DNA from 2 places in the Pseudomonas sp. GW821-FHT09E12 genome. Region 1 is predicted to be linked to the other one. Evidence: riboswitches for the same ligand, from Rfam matches in the RefSeq annotation. Region 1 holds a riboswitch; the other holds the start of a gene.

The links. A riboswitch is a leader RNA that binds a small molecule or an ion and turns the genes downstream of it on or off. The one in region 1 is predicted to bind cobalamin.
Region 2: it holds a riboswitch for cobalamin, as region 1 does, so the genes downstream of both, cobO (cob(I)yrinic acid a,c-diamide adenosyltransferase) here and cobW (cobalamin biosynthesis protein CobW) in region 1, are expected to answer to the same signal.

The regions. Positions count from the first base shown of each region.
Region 1 is NZ_JBWKOM010000001.1:732,650-742,776, reverse strand. It holds gene AC07PQ_RS03365 (fatty acid cis/trans isomerase) at 1-65, shown strand, start outside; gene nfuA (Fe-S biogenesis protein NfuA) at 270-854, shown strand; gene cobM (precorrin-4 C(11)-methyltransferase) at 953-1,699, opposite strand; gene AC07PQ_RS03350 (cobalamin biosynthesis protein) at 1,757-2,194, opposite strand; gene AC07PQ_RS03345 (CbtA family protein) at 2,191-2,898, opposite strand; gene AC07PQ_RS03340 (CbtB domain-containing protein) at 2,910-3,098, opposite strand; cobalamin riboswitch at 3,197-3,418, opposite strand; cobalamin riboswitch at 3,524-3,722, shown strand; gene cobW (cobalamin biosynthesis protein CobW) at 3,819-4,886, shown strand; gene cobN (cobaltochelatase subunit CobN) at 4,890-8,663, shown strand; gene AC07PQ_RS03325 (magnesium chelatase ATPase subunit I) at 8,841-9,848, shown strand; gene AC07PQ_RS03320 (vWA domain-containing protein) at 9,902-10,127, shown strand, end outside.
Region 2 is NZ_JBWKOM010000006.1:467,256-477,382, forward strand. It holds gene AC07PQ_RS20480 (AI-2E family transporter) at 1-688, shown strand, start outside; gene hda (DnaA regulatory inactivator Hda) at 917-1,621, shown strand; gene AC07PQ_RS20490 (C40 family peptidase) at 1,835-2,458, shown strand; gene AC07PQ_RS20495 (C40 family peptidase) at 2,624-3,157, shown strand; gene AC07PQ_RS20500 (class I SAM-dependent methyltransferase) at 3,182-3,844, shown strand; gene AC07PQ_RS20505 (PQQ-dependent sugar dehydrogenase) at 3,847-5,166, opposite strand; gene AC07PQ_RS20510 (hypothetical protein) at 5,239-5,820, opposite strand; cobalamin riboswitch at 5,984-6,219, shown strand; gene cobO (cob(I)yrinic acid a,c-diamide adenosyltransferase) at 6,300-6,911, shown strand; gene AC07PQ_RS20520 (cobyrinic acid a,c-diamide synthase CobB) at 6,908-8,233, shown strand; gene bluB (5,6-dimethylbenzimidazole synthase) at 8,230-8,880, shown strand; gene cbiB (adenosylcobinamide-phosphate synthase CbiB) at 8,877-9,785, shown strand; gene cobD (threonine-phosphate decarboxylase CobD) at 9,778-10,127, shown strand, end outside.

The DNA of each region.
Region 1 (10,127 bases):
ACATCCTCGAGACCGATCCGAAAGAGGCGGGCGTACTGGACATGAACCGCTACGAGAACCTCTGAAGGCACCAGGCCCTTGAAATTCCGGGCCGCAGCCCTCAGGTTGCGGCCCGGCCCATCCCGGGAAAAGCCTTGTAAAAAATCCCAGGCGTTGCGTCGACCACGCAGCGCGGGCCTATCGACCAAGGTCTATCCCGACAAAAATACTAGGACTTTGTCCGGCACGCCGATTGGCGTAAACTGCGCCCACGCCTGCGAGGAATTTCCATGACCGCTATTACCATTACCGACGCCGCCCACGATTATCTGGCTGATCTGCTCTCCAAGCAGAACACCCCGGGCATTGGCATCCGCATCTTTATCACCCAGCCAGGGACTCAGTACGCCGAGACCTGCATTGCCTATTGCAAGCCGGGTGAAGAAAAGCCCGAAGACAAAGCCCTGAGGCTGAAGAGCTTCACCGCCTACATCGACGCCTTCAGCGAAGGTTTCCTCGATGACGCGGTGGTCGACTACGCCACCGACCGCATGGGCGGCCAGCTGACCATCAAGGCACCCAACGCCAAGGTGCCGATGGTCAACGCCGACAGCCCGGTCAACGAGCGCATCAACTACTACCTGCAAACCGAGATCAACCCGGGGCTGGCCAGCCACGGCGGCCAGGTCAGCCTGATCGATGTGGTCGAGGACGGCATCGCCGTGCTGCAGTTCGGTGGTGGTTGCCAAGGCTGCGGCCAGGCCGACGTGACCCTGAAGGAAGGCATCGAGCGCACCCTGCTCGAGCGCATTCCCGAGCTCAAGGGAGTACGTGACGTCACCGACCACACGCAGAAAGAAAACGCCTACTACTAAGGCGTTCGCTGCGAACATGAAAAACGGCGCCCCGTGAGCGCCGTTTTTTTATGCCCATTATTCCAGGTGTCTTGCGGCGCCTTGCTCGCGATACACCCTCAAGGCCGATACAAATGCGCATGCCCCGCGCGATACAACGACGACTCACTGAAACTGTCCGTGGCCAGCACTCGGCCCACCAGGATCAGCGCCGTGCGCCGAAAACCCTTGGCCTGGACCTTTTCGGCGATGTCCGCCAGGGTGCCCAGCACCCAGTCCTGATCCGGCCAGGTCGCCCGGTGCACCACGGCAATCGGGCAGTCGGCGCCGTAGTAGGGCAGCAGCTCGGCGACAATCTTTTCCAGGTGGTTGACCCCCAGGTGAATCGCCATGGTGGTGCCGTGGGCGGCCAGGCTGGCGAATGCCTCGCCGGCGGGCATCGAGGTCTTGTCGGCATAACGGGTCAGGATCACGCTCTGGGCGACGTCCGGCAGAGTCAGTTCGGCCCCCAGCAAGGCCGCGCAGGCCGCGGTGGCCGTCACGCCGGGGATGATCTCGAAGGGGATGCCCAGCTCGCGCAGACAGCGAATCTGCTCGCCGATGGCGCCGTACAGGCTCGGGTCGCCGGAATGTACCCGGGCCACGTCCTGGCCTTTGCCATGGGCGTCCTTGATCAGCTCGATGATCTGCTCCAGGTGCAGTTCGGCGCTGTTGACCAGCTGTTCGGCGCGATGGCCCTGGAGCACTGCTTCGGGCACCAGGGAGCCGGCATAGATGATGACCGGGCAACTGTGGATCAGCCGCTGGCCCTTGACGGTGATCAGTTCCGGGTCGCCGGGACCTGCGCCGATAAAAAAGACGGTCATGGCGTTCTCCTGTGAAAAAAGGGGCGAGGCAACCTCACAGATGAAGATTGCTCATGATCAGCGGCGGGGATTATCGAAGATTTGCCCGGAGCAGGCCAAGGCGAGGGTCGCCTGGGCGTATTTCTGCCGCGGGACCAGCAGCCTTGCCGGGCTTCGGGCCAGGTGTTCGGCCAGGGCCAGGGCGGCACTTTCGGCGACGCCGTAGCAGCCGGTGCGCTCGTAGGCGATCTGCGAACGATGGCTGAGTTGCAGCACATAAGGCGTCAGCTGGTTACTGCTGAAACAGGTCAGGGGCAAGTCCAGTTGCGCGGCCAGGGCCAGCAGCCCGGGTTCCTCGCGTTTCAGGTCGATGCTGGCCAGGGCCTTGATCTGCCCGGGGTCGATGCGGTGGGTGCTCAGGGTTTGGTCGAGCAGGGCGCGCAAGGTCTCCACCGGGCAGCCCCGCTGGCAGCCCAGGCCGACCACCAGGGGCGGCGCTGTGCTGGCCTGCGTCATGCCGAGTACTGATCGTCGCTCTTGCGGCGGAACAGCCAGGCGCTGATCAGGCCCAGGGCCAGCCAGAACGCGGCGTTGGTCAGCTGCGAAGCGATCTTGAACTGCGCCTCCAACTCCTCCGGGGCGAGCATCGAATGCACTTGCGGCTGTGGCGCGCCGATGAGGTGCGGCACGGCGAGGATGGCCACGCCCAGCGCTTTCAGCAGCCAGTTCCGGGCGAAGACGATCAGGGCAATGCCGACCGCGGTGGAAGCGGCGGTACCGACCCACCAGACCTGCCGTTGCGCCAGGTCCGCGGCGGCGGTGCCCGGCAGTTCGGGCGGCAGGCCGAGGGTCGGCGCCAGGCAGAAAGTGGCATAACCGGCCAGGCCCCAGAGCAGGCCCTGGGAAGTACGGTTCGGCGCGCGCAGGGTGTAGAGACCGGCGAGCATCAGGGCGAACCCCACGGCGACCACCAGGTTGCCGCCGGTGGTGGACAGCACGCGCTGCCAGCCGTCTTCCGGCTCCCAGGCTTCGGCGTCGTGGCTGTGGGCAGCGGTGCCGGCGGCATGCTCATGCGCTTCTTCATGCTGGGCGGCCGGGGCCTTCTCGTAGGTTTCCGCCTCCAGGATCAGCGGTGCGACCCAGAAGCTTTGCAGCAGGGTCAGCAACAGGGCCGCCAGCAACCCGGTGAACCCCGCGGTTTGCGCGATACGCTTGATCATGTCGGCAGGTCTCAGTGGCAAGGGAAGGCGGCGCTGTGGCGGGTATCGTGGGCGGCGTTGTGCACCGCTTCGATATGGGAGAAGCCGGCGAAATACACAAGGCACGCACCGAGGATCGAGGCGCCGATGGCGGCGACCAGGCGTTGGCTCAGGGTGGCGGTACTGTTGCTGGAATGGCTGGTGCTGCTGATGATCGACATGGCGCTTCCCTCTGGTGTGTCAGCGGGTGAATCGAGCGCAGCAAAACCCCGCGAGACGGGCTCGCGGGGAATTAACAGCGCCCGCCCACCGCGGGTTTGTTATGACTGTGTAGCGGGCCGGTCTCCGGGCTCGCGAGGGGCGGGGCTTGCGCCACGCCTGCAAGAATCGCCTTCCCATGCCGGACTGCTGGCACAGTGGATCTGATTCTTCGCTCGCTTACCGTTGCGGGGGCAGCACCGGACTGATCAAGGCTTTTGGCCTGTGACGCACCGGTTTCCCGTTTCACCCTGTGAAGGGCACCCGTAACAAGGTGTGTAGGAGAGCATGGGCGAGGGAGGGGCGTCAATTGGCAAGGGTTCTCGTTTTCGATCGCAATTGGCCTGTCCTCGCGCTGCATGAACATTGACCGCCCCCCAAGCTCTGCGTAGCCTTGCGCTTTCGAGGTTCTTCGGCGTCTGTCGAAGCTAAGAAGGGAACGCGGTCCAAGCCGCGGCTGCCCCCGCAACTGTAAATGGTGATGAACGATGCAAGGCCACTGCCAGGCGGCGGGAAGGCGCATCGTTGGCCAGTCGAACGACCGGCACACCGTCAGCCAGGAGACCTGCCTCGGACCTGATTCTCACTACAACCGGGCGGGGTGATCCGGTGGCGAACCCTTCCGTGCAGTTGCCTGCGCGGCTCTCGTCCCGTATGCCCGCCACCTTGCCAAAGGGCATCCGATGAAAACACTGGCCAAACTTCCCGTCACCATCGTTACCGGCTTCCTCGGCTCGGGAAAAACCACCTTGCTGCGGCACATGCTGGACAACGCCCAGGGTCGACGCATCGCGGTGATCGTCAACGAGTTCGGCGAGCTGGGCATCGACGGCGAGATCCTCAAGCAGTGTTCCATCGGTTGCACCGAGGAAGAAGCCAGCGGTCGCGTCTTTGAGCTGGCCAACGGCTGCCTGTGCTGCACCGTGCAGGAAGAGTTCTTCCCGGTGATGCGCGAGTTGGTGGCCCGTCGCGGCGACCTCGACCATATCCTCATCGAAACCTCCGGCCTGGCCCTGCCAAAACCTTTGGTCCAGGCTTTCCAATGGCCGGAAATCCGCAGCGCCTGCACCGTCGACGCGGTGATCACCGTGGTCGATAGCCCGGCCGTGGCCGCCGGTACCTTTGCCGCCTTCCCGGACCAGGTCGACGCCCAGCGCAAGCTCGACCCCAACCTCGACCATGAGTCGCCGCTGCATGAGCTGTTCGCCGACCAGCTGTCCAGCGCCGACCTGGTGATCCTCAACAAGGCCGACCTGATCAGCCCGGCAGACCTGGCCAAGGTGCGCCTGGAAGTGGCCGAGGAGCTGCCGCCGGCGGTGAAAGTCATCGAAGCCAGCAGCGGTCGCCTGCCGCTGGACGTGCTGCTGGGCCTGGGCAACGGCTCGGAAGAACACATCGACGGCCGCCACAGCCATCATGACCATCACCACGATGGCGACGATCATGATGATCATGACCACGACGCCTTCGATTCCATCTCCATCGAGCTGCCCCAGGCCGACGAAAGCCTGCTGCTGGACGCCCTGACCCAACTGGTGGTGCAGCACGGCATCCTGCGGGTCAAGGGTTTCGCGGCGATCCCCAACAAGCCGATGCGCCTGTTGATCCAGGGCGTGGGCACGCGTTTCGACAAGCACTTCGACCGCCAGTGGGGCGCCGACGAAGCCCGTACCACGCGCCTGGTGCTGATCGGCCAGGAACTGGACGCGACCCTGCTCGAAGCGCAATTGCGCGCCGCGCTTAGCGTGTAAGTCATGCACCTGCTCAGGACCCAGCCCGGCGGTTTCGTGTCGGATGACAACATTGCCGACCTTGGACAGACCCCCGCCGAGCTGGTGATCCTGTGCAGCGGCGACTCCAGCCTGGCGCTGCTGGCCGAAGCGGCGCAGCAACTGCCGGAGGATTACCCGAGCTTTCGCCTGGCCAACCCGATGCAGGTGCAGAACCATGCCTCGGTCGACCTGTATGTCGACCAGGTGCTGCGCCACGCCAAGGTGATCCTGATTTCCCTGCACGGTGGCATCGCCTATTGGCGTTATGGCATCGAGCAACTGGTGCAGCTGGCGCAGCGCGGCGTGCAGTTGATCCTGGTGCCGGGTGACGATCGTCCGGACCCGGAGCTGAGCGACCTGAGCACGGTGCCCGCCGCCGACCGCGAGCGCCTCTGGCACTTCCTGCGCCAGGGCGGCATGGGCAATGCGCTGAACCTGTACCGCTGCCTGGCCAGTGGCTGGCTGGGGCGCGATTACCACTGGTCCGAGCCGCAGACCCTGCCGCGCACGGCGATCTACCACCCGCACAAAAGCAGCGCCGCCCTCAGCGACTGGCACGCCGATTGGCGGGCCGGCCAGCCGGTGGCGGCGCTGCTGTTCTACCGCTCGCATTTGCAGGCGGCCAACACCGCCTTTATCGATGAGTTCTGCCGGCGCTTGTTGGCGGCGGGTCTGAACCCGTTGCCGATAGCCCTGGCCAGCCTGAAAGAGCCCGGTTGCCTGGCGGTGGTCGAGGAGCTGCTGGATGAAGTCGAGGCCGGGGTGATCCTCAACACCACCGGCTTTGCCCAGTCCAGCCCGGAGGCGCCGCACCTGCGGCCGTTCCGCCGCGATATCCCGGTGATCCAGGCCATCTGCGCCCAGGACAACGAACCCGGCTGGCGCGCCAGCGAGCAGGGCCTGGGCCCGCGGGACCTGGCGATGCACATTGCCTTGCCGGAACTGGACGGGCGCATCATCAGCCGGCCCATCAGCTTCAAGGACCTGGCCTGGCGCAGCGAGCGCAGCCAGTCGGACGTGGTCTGCTATCGCTCCGCCCCCGAGCGCATGGATTTTGTCGCCGAACTGGCGCGGCGCTGGGTTGATCTGGCCCAGCTGCCGAATGCTGAAAAACGCATCGCCCTGATCCTCGCCAACTACCCGACCCGCGACGGCCGTATCGGTAATGGCGTGGGCCTGGATACGCCGGCGGCGGCGTTGAATATCCTGCGCGCGCTGCACGTCGAGGGTTATCCGTTGCCGGCCGAGTTGCCGGACAGCGGGACGGCGCTGATCCAGCAACTGCTCGGTGGCGTCAGCAATGACCTGGATAGCCTCGACCTGCGCCCGTGCCAGCAAAGCCTGGCGCTGGAGGAGTACCAGGCCATGTTCGACGCGCTGCCCGAAGCCAACCGCCTGGCGGTGACGGAACGTTGGGGCGGGCCGCAAAACGACCCGATGTTCCGCGGCGGGCGGCTGATGATCGCCGGCCTGCGTTTTGGCCTGACCTTTGTCGGCATCCAGCCGGCGCGCGGTTATCAGGTCGATCCGAGCGCGGTCTATCACGACCCGGACCTGGTGCCGCCCCACGGGTACCTGGCGTTCTACTTCTGGCTGCGCCAGACCTACGGCGCCCACGGGCTGATCCACGTTGGCAAGCACGGCAACCTGGAGTGGCTGCCGGGCAAGGGCGTCGGCCTGTCCGAAAGCTGCTGGCCGGACGTGCTGCTGGGGCCGCTGCCGAATATCTATCCATTCATCGTCAATGACCCGGGCGAGGGCGCCCAGGCCAAGCGCCGGACCCAGGCGGTGATCATCGACCACCTGATGCCGCCGCTGACCCGCGCCGAAACCTACGGCCCGCTGCGCGACCTGGAACTGCTGGCCGACGAGTACTACGAAGCCCAGTTGCTCGATCCGCGCCGCGCCCGCGAGTTGCAGAAAGACATTCTCAAACTGGTGCGGGTGACCCGGATCGACCGTGAACTGCAACTGGACGGGCAGCTCGACGGCGAGGCCGACGCGGCGCTGTGGCTGCCGCGCCTGGACACCTACCTGTGCGACCTGAAGGAGTCGCAGATCCGCGACGGCCTGCATGTGTTCGGCGAATCGCCCGTGGGCCGTCTGCGTATCGACACCTTGCTGGCCTTGCTGCGCATTCCCCGTGGCGATGGCCGGGGCGCGCAGTCGAGCCTGTTGCGGGCCTTGGCCAAGGCCTTCGAGCTGGGCTTCGATCCGCTGGACTGCGCCTTGGCCGAACCCTGGAGCGGGCGCCGGCCACAGTTATTGCAGGACCTCAGCGAGCAGCTGTGGCGCACTGCCGGCGATACCCGCGAGCGCCTGGAGCTGTTTGCCGGGCGCTTGATAGAAGCGGCCTTGGCCGGTGAGGTCGAGCAACTGAACGAGCCCGGCTGGAGCGAGGTCAAGGCGATCATCGACAGCCTGCGCGAGGTAGTGGCGCCGCGCCTGGATGCCTGCGGCCCGGCGGAAATGCGTGGCTTGCTGGATGCCCTGGGCGGGCGTTTCGTGCCGGCCGGGCCCAGCGGCGCACCGAGTCGTGGACGCCTGGACGTGCTGCCCACCGGGCGCAACTTCTACTCGGTGGACGTGCGCAACCTGCCGACCACCACCGCCTGGCGCATCGGTTTCCAGTCGGCCAACCTGATCCTCGAACGGCACCTGCAGGACCATGGCGACCATCTGCGCCAACTAGGCCTGTCGGTGTGGGGCACGGCGACCATGCGCACCGGCGGCGACGATATCGCCCAGGCCATGGCGCTGATGGGCGTGCGCCCGGTGTGGGCCACCGGCAGCCAGCGGGTCAACGACTTCGAGATCCTGCCGCTGAGCCTGCTGGACCGCCCGCGGGTGGACGTGACCCTGCGGGTGTCCGGGTTCTTCCGCGATGCCTTCGCCAACCTGATCCGCCTGTTCGACGCCGCGGTGCAGGCGGTGGCCGCGCTGGACGAGCCGGACGACCTCAACCCGCTGGCGGCCAAGGTCCGCGCCGAGCGTGAAGCGCTGCTGCAGTCCGGTCTCGATGCCGAGGCCGCGCAGCGCCAGGCCGGCTGGCGCATCTTCGGCGCCAAGCCCGGGGCCTATGGCGCGGGCGTGCAGGGCGCTATCGACGCTCGCCTGTGGCAGAGCCGCGAGGACCTGGCCGAGGTCTACCTGAACTGGGGCGGCTACGCCTATGGCGGCGCCGACGAAGGCACCGCGGCCCGTGGCCAGTTCGCCCAGCGCCTGAGCCAGGTGCAGGCGGTGCTGCAGAACCAGGACAACCGCGAGCACGACCTGCTGGATTCCAACGACTACTACCAGTTCCAGGGCGGTATGCTCGCGGCGGTGGAAAGCCTCAGCGGCGAAAAGGCCGCCAGCTACCACGGCGACCACAGCCAGCCGGACCTGCCGAAAATCCGCAGTCTCAAGGAAGAGCTGAACCGGGTGATCCGCTCCCGCGCGGCCAACCCGAAGTGGATCGAAGGGGTGAAGCGCCACGGCTACAAGGGCGCCTTTGAAATGGCCGCCACCGTGGATAATCTGTTCGCCTTTGACGCCACCACCCAGCTCATCGACGATCACCAGTACGCCCTGCTGGCCGACGCCTATCTGCTGGATCCGGCGACCCGCGAATTCATCCGGCAGCACAACCCCCATGCGTTGCGCGACATGACCGAACGCCTGCTCGAAGCCCAGCAGCGCGGGATGTGGCAGGCGCCCGGCGAGTACCGCGAGGCCCTGGAAAACCTGCTGCTGGATATCGAAGAAGATGGCTGATGCCCCTGTAGCCGCTGCCGCAGGCTGCGATCGGGCCCGCAGGGACCGCTGGGGCAGGCGACGCGGCCCGTCAGATAGCAATGCGTCGTCTGTTTTATGCCGACTGCGTCGTCAATCGCAGCCTGCGGCAGCGGCTACAACTATTGATGTTCGTGCATCCCTTTACCGAGAACCGACATGAGCGATACCCCACATTTCCCGCTGTCCGCCGTGGTCGGCGCCGATGACCTGAAACTGGCGCTGTGCCTGACGGCCATCGACCCGAAAATCGGCGGGGTGTTGATCGAAGGCCCGCGGGGCATGGCCAAGTCCACCCTGGCCCGCGGCCTGGCGGACCTGCTGGCCAGCGGGCAGTTCGTCACCTTGCCTCTGGGCGCGACCGAAGAGCGCCTGGTCGGCACCCTGGACCTGGACGCGGCGCTGGGCGAAGGCCGGGCGCAGTTTTCCCCGGGCGTGCTGGCCAAGGCCGATGGCGGGGTGCTCTACGTCGACGAGGTGAACCTGCTGCCGGACCATCTGGTGGACCTGCTGCTGGACGTGGCCGCCAGCGGCACCAACCTGATCGAGCGCGACGGTATTTCCCACCGGCATTCGGCCCGGTTCGTGCTGATCGGCACCATGAACCCGGAGGAGGGCGAGCTGCGCCCGCAACTGCTGGACCGCTTTGGCCTGAATGTCGCCCTGAGCGGCCAGACGCCGCCCACTGAACGGGGGCAGATCATTCGCCGGCGGCTGGATTTCGACAGCGACCCCCAGGGCTTCTGCCAGCAGTGGGCCGCCGAGCAGGAGGCGCTGCGCCAACGCTGCCAGCAGGCGCGGGGGTTGCAGGCGGAGATTGCCCTGGACGATCGAGCGCTGGAGCGGATCACCGAGCGCTGTTTCGCCGCCGGTGTCGACGGCCTGCGCGCGGACCTGGTGTGGCTGCGTGCCGCCCGCGCCCATGCGGCCTGGCGCGGTGCCCGGGCCATCGAGGAGCAGGACATAGACGCCGTGGCCGAATTCGCCCTGCGCCATCGCCGTCGTGACCACCCGCCGAGCGCGGCCCATCAGCCGCAGCCATCTCCCGCGCCATCCCCGGCCCAATCCAGCCCCGCCGAAGGCCAGGGCCAATGGGGCGAGCTGCCGGCCCAGGCGCTGGCCACCGGCGCCCGGCGTGAAGTGCCGGGCTGGCCAAAAAAGCCCTAGGCATTCGCCCCCGGTCCGACGCGGGGGCGAATGCCAAGTCCCGCGCCGGGCGGTTGGACAAGGGCAGGCAAGGCCGCGCGCGCGCGGCCGTCCATGGCTCGATCAACTGGCCGGGCACCTTGCTCAACGGCCGGCCCCGCCAGCGTGACGATCTGTTGTGGCACCTGCGCAGCCGTTCGCCCCATGAGCTGTGGCTGGTGATCGTCGATGCCTCGGCCTCGACCCGCCGCCATCAGGCGCTGAGCGATGCCAAGGGCCTGCTGGCCCAGCTGTTTGACG
Region 2 (10,127 bases), on a different contig from region 1:
CATGGGGCAGACCACCGATATCGTCGGCGTGGTCCTGAGCCAGGCAACGGCCTCCAGCCTGGCGCTGATTGGCTGGCTGGCCAACCTGGTGCTGATTCCGGTGGTCAGCTTTTACCTGCTGCGCGACTGGGACCTGATGATGGCGAAGATCCGCAGCCTGTTGCCCCGTGATCGCGAGGAGCGTGTAGTGGCGCTGGCGGGGGAATGCCATGAAGTGCTGGGGGCGTTCGTCCGTGGTCAGCTGCTGGTGATGGTGGCCCTGGGGATGATCTATGCGGCGGGCCTGATGCTGGTCGGGCTGGAACTGGGGCTGTTGATCGGTCTGATTGCCGGCCTGGCGGCCATCGTGCCGTACATGGGGTTTGTCATCGGCATCGGCGCGGCGCTGATTGCCGGGTTGTTCCAGTTCGGCGGCGACCTGTACCCGATGATCGGCATCGTGGCCGTGTTCATGGTCGGCCAGGCCCTGGAGGGCATGGTGCTGACCCCCTTGCTGGTGGGCGACCGGATCGGCCTGCACCCGGTGGCGGTGATCTTCTCGATTCTCGCCGGTGGCGAGCTGTTCGGTTTCACCGGCATCCTGCTGGCCTTACCGGTGGCGGCGGTAATCATGGTGCTGGTGCGCCATGTGCACGACTTGTACAAGGATTCGGACATCTATAGCGGTGTAGAGGAGTCCGAGCTGTAACGTCCACGGTTAACGCTTTCGGGGCGCCTGCGTTTCGGGCGGGTGCCATCGAGAGTGTTTACAGCTGTCACATCCACCGTCAAAGAAACCCCCGTGATTTCATCAGGCTAACGCAAACCTTTGATTTTGCTTGTGGTCTGCTACATTGTGCGCCCGGCGTCACGGGTATAAACTTTGCAAACTTTACACAGAGGCCACTAACGGTTCGTTTGGAACTGTTCAGTCAGCATGAAACCGATTCAGCTGCCCCTAGGTGTGCGTCTGCGTGATGACGCCACCTTCATCAACTACTACCCAGGCGCCAATGCCGCTGCACTCGGCTATGTCGAGCGGCTTTGCGAAGCCGACGCCGGCTGGACCGAAAGCCTGATCTACCTCTGGGGCAAGGATGGGGTAGGGCGTACGCACTTGCTGCAGGCGGCCTGCCTGCGGTTCGAGCAGTTGGGGGAGCCAGCGGTCTATTTGCCCCTGGCGGAATTGCTGGACCGCGGCATCGAAATCCTCGACAACCTGGAACAGTACGAACTGGTCTGCCTGGACGACTTGCAAGCGGTGGCGGGCAAAGCTGACTGGGAAGAGGCGCTGTTTCATCTGTTCAACCGCTTGCGTGACAGCGGCCGGCGCCTGTTGATCGCGGCTTCGACCTCTCCACGAGAGCTGCCGGTGAAGCTGGCGGACCTCAAATCCCGCCTGACTCTGGCGCTGATCTTCCAGATGCGCCCGCTCTCCGATGAAGACAAATTGCGTGCATTGCAGTTGCGCGCCTCGCGTCGCGGGCTGCATCTGACCGACGAAGTCGGGCACTTTATCCTGACGCGCGGTACCCGCAGCATGAGTGCCTTGTTCGAGCTGCTGGAGCGCCTCGATCAGGCGTCCTTGCAGGCTCAGCGCAAGCTGACCATTCCCTTTCTCAAAGAAACCCTGGGCTGGTAAAACCGCGGGCGGTAGTGGCTTTTTGGCATATTCCAGGCGCCAGAAACCCGCATCCGGAAGCGGTTCCAAAGGCGCGTGCGTTTAAAATGGGCTTAAGGCCTTAGATGTTGAGTAGAAACCGATAAGTCACATTTCAATCGATTGAATTTGCAAATTAGAGCGATAGAAGGCATAGTCGCGGCTTCTTTATAACTTTAAGCCACGGTCGTGCCCATGCTGAAGCGCTTCGCACCCCTCGTGCCTCTTGCACTCGTTACCCTGTTGTTTGGTTGCGCCACCCACTCTCCGGTGAGCCAACAAGAGCAGCAACAACAGGTTCAAAACTCTTCAAAAGCCCAGTCTTCCGCTATTTTCCAGGAAGAGCTGGCAACCGAAAAAGAACTCGCCGAGTTCGCTGACAGCAAGCCTTACCAACTGCCAGTGCTGGCTGACAGTATTCTCGAGCGTGGCATGTCCCTGATCGGTACCCGTTACCGTTTCGGCGGTACCTCTGAAGCCGGTTTCGATTGCAGCGGTTTCATCGGCTATCTGTTCCGTGAAGAAGCCGGCATGAATCTGCCGCGCTCCACCCGTGAAATGATCAACGTTGATGCTCCGCTGGTTGCGCGTAACAAGCTGCAGCCGGGCGATCTGCTGTTCTTCGCCACCAATGGCCGCCGCGGTCGCGTAAGCCACGCTGGCATCTACCTGGGCGATGACCAGTTCATCCACTCCAGCAGCCGCCGCAGCGGTGGCGTGCGGGTGGACAGCCTGGGCGACAGCTACTGGAGCAAGACCTTCATCGAAGCCAAGCGCGCCCTCGCCATGGCCCCGACCGTGGTCACCGCACGCAAGTAAGCGGACTTTTTGTAAGGTGAAGTTAAAGTCTTACTTGAAGTTTGGCGCGTAGACGCTAGAATCCTGATCTATTGTTGAAAACTAACCGCGTAAGCCCTGCTTACGCGGTTTTGTTTTCGGCCTCACGGCAGAGAAAGCCGCATCCAGATCAGGATTGTTCTGCATATGTCGACGTCGGCCCGCCTTGCATTGATCGTTCTCGCCGCGCTGCTCAGCGCGTGCGCCAGTCGTACCCCGCCACCCGCGCCCGTGGTACGTGCTCCCGTATTCAACACTCCCCAGACCTTCTCGCCGGCTGCCGAAGACGTGCTGTTTCGTGCGTTGGGCCTGGTGGGCACGCCTTATCGCTGGGGCGGCAACACGCCCGACTCCGGTTTCGATTGCAGTGGCCTGATCGGCTACGTCTATCGCGACGCAGCCGGTATCTCGCTGCCGCGCTCGACCCGCGAAATGATCGGCATGCGGGCACCGAATGTCGGCAAGAACGCCTTGCAGACCGGCGACCTGATATTTTTTGCCACCAATGGCGGTTCCCAGGTCAGCCATGCGGGCATCTATGTCGGCGAAGGCCGCTTCGTCCATGCGCCGGCCACCGGCGGCACGGTGAAGCTGGACAGTCTGTCCAAGGCCTATTGGCAAAAAGCCTACCTGAGCGCCAAGCGCGTGCTGCAGCCAGAGCATCTGGCGCACAATCCTTAGTCCTGTCTCTGCGTCGAGGTTGCCATGACCGCTCGTACCCTCAACCTCGACGACGCCCTCTATCACTACCTGCTCGACGTTTCCCTGCGCGAAACGCCGCTGTTGCGCCGTCTGCGTGACGAAACCCAGGCGCTGCCCATGGCGCGCTGGCAGGTGGCGCCCGAGCAGGGTCAGTTCCTGGCGTTGCTGATCAAGCTGATCGGTGCCCGGCGTGTGCTGGAGGTGGGGACCTTCACCGGCTACAGCGCCTTGTCCATGGCCGCGGCCTTGCCGGAGGATGGTCAACTGATCTGCTGTGACATCCCGGGCGACTACAACGCCACCGCGCGCCGTTACTGGCAGGAAGCAGGTGTCGCCGGACGGATCGAGTTACGCCTGGCACCGGCCCTGGAGACCTTGGCCAGGATCGAGCAGGAGGAGGGCGAGGGTGGTTTCGACCTGGTCTTCATCGACGCCGACAAGGCCAATTACCCGGCTTACCTGGAAAGTGCCCTGCGCCTGCTACGCGTGGGCGGGTTGGCGGTGTTCGATAACACGCTGTGGAGCGGTCGGGTGCTGGAGGAAAATCCCCAGAGTGAAGACACCCGGGCCATCCAGGCACTCAATCGCGCCTTGAAGGATGACCCGCGTGTCGACCTGTCGCTGCTGCCCCTGGGGGACGGCTTGACCCTGTGCCGCAAGCGCTGAACCTATTGCGCCTTGGTTGCTGACACGCGCCAGACTTTGTTGCCGACATCATCGGCTACCAGTAGATCCCCTTGCTTGTCGATCACTACGCCGACCGGGCGGCCCATGGCTTTCTCGTCAGCGTTGAGGAAACCGGTCAGGACGTCCACCGGTTGGCCTACCGGCTTGCCGTTGGCGAAGGGTACGAAGATCACTTTGTAGCCGCTGTGGGGCTTGCGGTTCCACGAGCCATGCTGGCCGATGAACACGCCTTGGGTGAACGGCGCCGGCAGCTTGCTGCCTTCGGCGAAGGCCAGGCCCAGGGAGGCGGTATGCGGGCCGACGGCATAATCCGGGGCGATGGCCTTGGCCACCAGGTCCGGGTTTTGCGGAGTGACTCGCACGTCCACATGCTGGCCGTAATAACTGAATGGCCAGCCATAGAAGGCGCCGTCCTTGACCGAGGTGATGTAGTCCGGCACCAGGTCGCTGCCGATCTCGTCGCGCTCGTTGACCGCGGTCCACAGCTGGCCGCTTTGCGGCTCCCAGGCCATGCCGTTGGGGTTGCGCAGGCCTGAGGCGAAAATCCGTTGCTTGCCGCTGGCGCGGTCGACTTCCCAGATGGCGGCACGGCCTTCTTCCTGGTCCATGCCGTTTTCGCCGACGTTGCTGTTGGAGCCGACCGTGACGTACAACTTGCTGCCGTCCTTGCTGGCAATCACGTTTTTGGTCCAGTGGTGGTTCAGCTTGCCACCAGGCAGGTCCACCACCTTGGTCGGCTGGGCGCTGATCCTGGTGTCGCCGTCCTTGTAGGGGAAGCGCAGCAGGCGATCGGTATCGGCGACGTACAGGTCATTGCCTACCAGGGTCATGCCGAACGGCGAGTTGAGGTTTTCCAGGAATGCCGTACGGGTTTCCGCCACGCCATCGTGATCCTTGTCCCGCAGCAGGGTGATGCGGTTCGGGCTGGGCACGCCGGCCCCGGCGCGGCTCATGATCTTGCTGGCTATCCAGCCACGAATACCTTTGCTGTCATCGGGGGAGGGTGGGGCGTTGGTCTCCGCCACCAGTACGTCTCCGTTGGGCAGCACGTACAACCAGCGCGGATGGTCCAGGCTTTCGGCGAATGCGGCGACCTGGGTGCCGGCGGCGGCCACCGGTTTGGCGCCTTGCGGCCAGCCGATTGCGGGCGCGATGTTCACGGTCGGGAACAGGGTTTTGTTCGGTTCGGGCAGTTTCGGCGAGGGGCCGGTGCCGTCGGAGACCTGGAGGGTGGAGGTCTCGCCACAGGCGGCGAGGCCTGCGGCGACGGCGACAAGGATTGCGTATCGAAGCTTGAGCATGCTGATTTCCCTATGAATGCACGAAGTCGGTGTAGTCATAGAGAAGCACAGATGGACGATGGTTCCACCTGCTCAGCGTGCTTCCTTGAACAGCACGGCAACGCCGGGGTGATAGTTGCCGGCTTCGTTGCGCAATTTGCGGTACGCATAGGGGAAGTACCAGGCCACGGCGCAGCAGTGTTCCTTTTGCAGGTCGTCGACCATGTCCTGCAATTCTTCCGGAGTGGCACTGTGCTGGGTTTTCTGTGGCGTGACGAACAGGCAGCCAAGTTTCAGGTCGCTGGGGTAGCTGGCTTTTTTCGCGTCGCTGGCGGCATCCAGCAACGGTTGGGTCAGGTGCAGGCTGTTGACCCGGGGCCAACGCTGGGTGGTCTGGATATAGACGCGTTCCTCCTGCGTGGCGATGTACAGGTCGGTGCGGCCGCTGCGGTCGCCGTCCTCGAGCTGTTTTTTGCTCGGTGCGTGTTCCAGGGTGACCATCTCCGCCATCCAGGCTGCCGCCGAGAGCATTCCCAGGTTGGCTTTTTCGTCGAACCAGTACGGGCTTTCGTTATCGCCGCGCACGGTGTTGTAGCGGTCGATGCAATCGAACCAGCGTTCCAGGGCAGGGCGCAGGAATTCCAGTTTCGGATTGCTGATGATCATGCCTTGCATCGGACTTTTCCTATTATTGTTCAGATATTGGAGTTTTTTAACGAGATTATGGCTATTTGATATCACTGCACTGAGTGTGGCACAAGATTGGCGTCATTTTTCCGATATGCAGCATTCGCCGATCTGCGGGGCTTTAATTGACGCTCCACCCCCAACCCTCTAACCTTCGCGACTTGTTTCAGGTGCTCTGTGGCCTTGGGTCGACAGAGTGAAACAGGGAAGCCGGTGAGTACGCGTGCCGAAGGCGCACGCACGACGATTCCGGCGCTGCCCCCGCAACGGTAAGTGAGTCAAGACTGCGCCTGATGCCACTGTGTCGACTGTCGACATGGGAAGGCGCGCAGTTGGGCATCCCAGCCACTCACAAGCCCGGAGACCGGCCTGATCCATCCAACGGCATCACGGTGGGCGATGCCAGGCTTGCGCCGTCTATTCCTATTCCTGCCCCCCGTTATCCAGCCCCAACGGAGAGCTGCCCCATGACTGAATCCCCCGATCGTGACGAACGCCATCTGGCGCGCATGTTGCGCAAAAAAGCCGTGATCGATGAACGCATCGCCAACTCGCCGAACGAGTGCGGTTTGCTGCTGGTGCTGACCGGCAACGGCAAAGGCAAAAGCAGCTCGGCCTTCGGCATGCTCGCGCGGGCCATGGGCCACGGCATGCAATGCGGCGTGGTGCAGTTCATCAAGGGCCGCAACAGCACTGGCGAGGAATTGTTCTTCCGGCGCTTCCCGGAGCAGGTGCGTTTCCATGTCATGGGCGAAGGCTTCACCTGGGAAACCCAGGACCGCCAGCGCGACATCGCCGCGGCCGAAGCGGCCTGGGCGGTTTCCCGCGAACTGCTGAGCGATCCGACGATCGGCCTGGTGGTGCTCGATGAACTGAACATCGCCCTCAAGCACGGCTATCTGGACCTGGATCAGGTGCTCAGCGACCTGCAGGCGCGACCGCCGATGCAGCATGTGGTGGTCACCGGACGTGGCGCCAAGCCAGAGATGATCGAGCTGGCCGACACCGTCACCGAAATGGGCATGGTCAAGCATGCCTTCCAGGCCGGGATCAAAGCGCAAAAAGGCGTCGAACTGTGAGTGATGCCCGTCATTGCCCGGCGGTATTGATTGCCGCGCCGGCTTCCGGTCAGGGCAAGACCACCGTGACCGCCGCGCTCGCCCGCCTGCATCGCAATCAGGGACGCAAGGTGCGCGTGTTCAAGTGCGGCCCGGACTTTCTCGACCCGATGATCCTCGAGCGCGCCAGCGGTGCGCCGGTGTATCAACTGGACATGTGGATGGTCGGCGAGCAGGAAAGCCGCCGCCTGTTGTGGGAGGCCGCCGGCGAGGCAGACCTGATCCTGATCGAAGGCGTGATGGGGTTGTTCGACGGCACGCCGTCCAGCGCCGACCTGGCGCGGCATTTCGGCGTGCCGGTGCTCGCGGTGATTGATGGCACGGCCATGGCCCAGACCTTCGGCGCCCTGGCGCTGGGGCTGGCGCGTTATCAGCCGGACTTGCCGTTCGCCGGCGTGCTGGCCAACCGCGTCGGCACCCTGCGGCATGCGCAGTTGCTCGAAGGCAGCCTGACCGAGGGCTTGCGCTGGTACGGCGCGCTGTCCCGGGAGACCGGCATCGAACTGCCCAGCCGCCATCTGGGGTTGGTGCAGGCCAGCGAACTCAACGATCTGGATCTGCGTCTCGACGCCGCGGCCGCAGCCCTGGCGGACAGCTGCGAAGTGGCCTTGCCGCCCGCCGTGGCATTCGCCGCTCCCCAGGTGGTTGCCGTTGAGCCGTTGTTGGCCGGCGTGCGCATTGCCGTGGCCCGCGACGAAGCCTTTGCCTTTACCTATGGCGCGAGCCTGGATCTGCTGCGGGCCATGGGCGCCGAGCTGGTCTTTTTCTCGCCGATCCATGACGCGACGCTGCCTGAGGCAGACAGCCTGTACCTGCCGGGCGGTTACCCGGAACTGCATCACCGGGCGCTGGCGGCGAACGGCTCGATGCTCAGCGCGATCCGCGCGCATCACGCCGCAGGCAAACCCTTGCTCGCCGAGTGTGGCGGCATGTTGTATCTGCTGGATTCCCTGACCGACGTCGACGGCGAGCGCGCCGAACTGCTGGGCCTGTTGCCCGGCGATGCGGTGATGCAAAAGCGCCTGGCGGCCCTGGCCTTGCAGGCGGTGGAGTTGCCGGAAGGTTCGTTGCGCGGGCATACCTATCATCATTCGTTGACCAGCACCGAGCTTGCGCCGATCGCTCGCGGCCTGAGCCCGAATGGCGGGCGCGGCGCGGAAGCGGTTTACCGCGAAGGGCGGATGACCGCCTCTTATGTGCATTTCTATTTTCCGTCCAACCCCGAAGCGGTGGCGTCCCTGCTGGCGCCGGCAGGAGCGAGCGTGCTCGCGCGGCGCCCATGAGCGACAACGCCTTTTCCGCGGCCGAGCGCGACGCGGTCTATCGCGCGATCGCCGAGCGTCGTGACATGCGTCACTTCGTCGGTGGCTCGGTCGAGCCGCAGGTCTTGTGTCGCCTGCTGGAGGCGGCGCACCAGGCGCCCAGCGTCGGCCTGATGCAGCCCTGGCGGTTCATCCGTATCAGTGACCGGTCGTTGCGCGGGCAAATCCAGCAACTGGTGGAAGAGGAGCGGGTACGCACCGCCGAGGCCCTGGGCGAACGCTCCGATGAGTTCATGAAGCTCAAGGTCGAAGGCATCAACGACTGCGCCGAGGTCCTGGTGGCGGCGCTGATGGACGACCGTGAGCGGCATATTTTTGGCCGCCGCACCCTGCCGGAAATGGACCTGGCCTCGCTTTCCTGCGCGATTCAGAACCTGTGGCTGGCGGCCCGGGCCGAAGGGTTGGGCATGGGCTGGGTGTCGCTGTTCGAGCCTGCTGCCTTGGCTGAGCTGCTCGGCCTGCCGGCCGGGGCCAAGCCGCTGGCGGTGCTGTGCCTGGGCCCGGTCGGCGAGTTTTACCCGGCGCCGATGCTGGTGCTCGAAGGCTGGGCGCGGGAGCGTCCGCTGAGTGAATTGCTGTATGAAAATTACTGGGGAGTGAGTCAATGAGTGTGGCGTTGCTGAGTGTCGCCGGAGTGGCGCTGGATGCGTTGCTGGGCGAACCCAAGCGCTGGCATCCACTGGTGGCGTTCGGTCGTTTTGCCGATCGCATCGAGCAACGCTTCAACTCCGGTGGCCGCGGCTGGCGCAGTCATGGCGTCACCGCCTGGGTCATCGCGGTGCTGCCGCTGACCCTGCTGGCAACCCTGTTTTCCTGGCTGCCCTACATCGGCTGGTTGTTCGAGATCCTGGCGCTGTATTGCGCCCTTGGCCTGCGCAGCCTCGGCGAGCATGTCGAGCCGGTGGCCCAGGCCTTGCGCAGCGACGACCTGGACCAGGCGCGGCAGCGGGTCGGTTATCTGGTGAGCCGGCAGACCAGCGAGCTGGATGCCACCGAAGTCGCCCGCGCCGCCACCGAGTCGGTGCTGGAAAACGGCAGCGATGCGGTGTTCGCCGCCTTGTTCTGGTTTGCCGTGGCCGGTGCGCCGGGCGTGGTGCTCTATCGCCTGAGCAATACCCTGGATGCGATGTGGGGCTATCGTAATGAACGCTTCGAGCGTTTCGGCTGGGCGGCGGCGAAGATCGACGACCTGCTCAACTACATTCCAGCCCGCCTGGTAGCCCTGACTTACGCGTTGCTGGGCAAGACCCGCCTGGCGCTGAAATGCTGGCGCCGCCAGGGGCCGACCTGGGACAGCCCGAATGCCGGGCCGGTGATGGCGGCCGGGGCCGGGGCCCTGGGCGTCGAGCTAGGCGGCGCGGCGATCTATCACGGCGAGCTGCATCAGCGCCCGCAATTGGGCGAAGGCGTGGCGGCCGATGCCTCGTCCATCGATCGCGGCTGGCAACTGGTGCAGCGCGGGGTCTGGTTATGGCTGCTGATTCTCTGCGTGGGAGCTGAGTTCTATGCTTGAGCACGGTGGCCGCCTGCGCAAGGCGGCCGAGCAATACGGCATCGCCGAGGCCGACTGGCTGGACCTGTCCAGCGGCCTGGCACCCTGGCCGTGGCCGATTCCCGAGATCGGGATGCGGGCCTGGGCGCGCCTGCCGGAAACCGACGATGGCCTGGAGCAGGCGGCCCGCGACTACTACGGCGCGGCCCATGTGTTGCCGGTGCCCGGTTCCCAGGCTGCGATCCAGCTGCTCCCGCGTTTGCGCCGCGCCGGCAAGGTCGGCGTGCTGTCGCCCTGTTATGCCGAGCACGCCGAAGCCTGGCGCCGCAGCGGCTACATCGTGCGGGAAGTGCTGGAACAGGA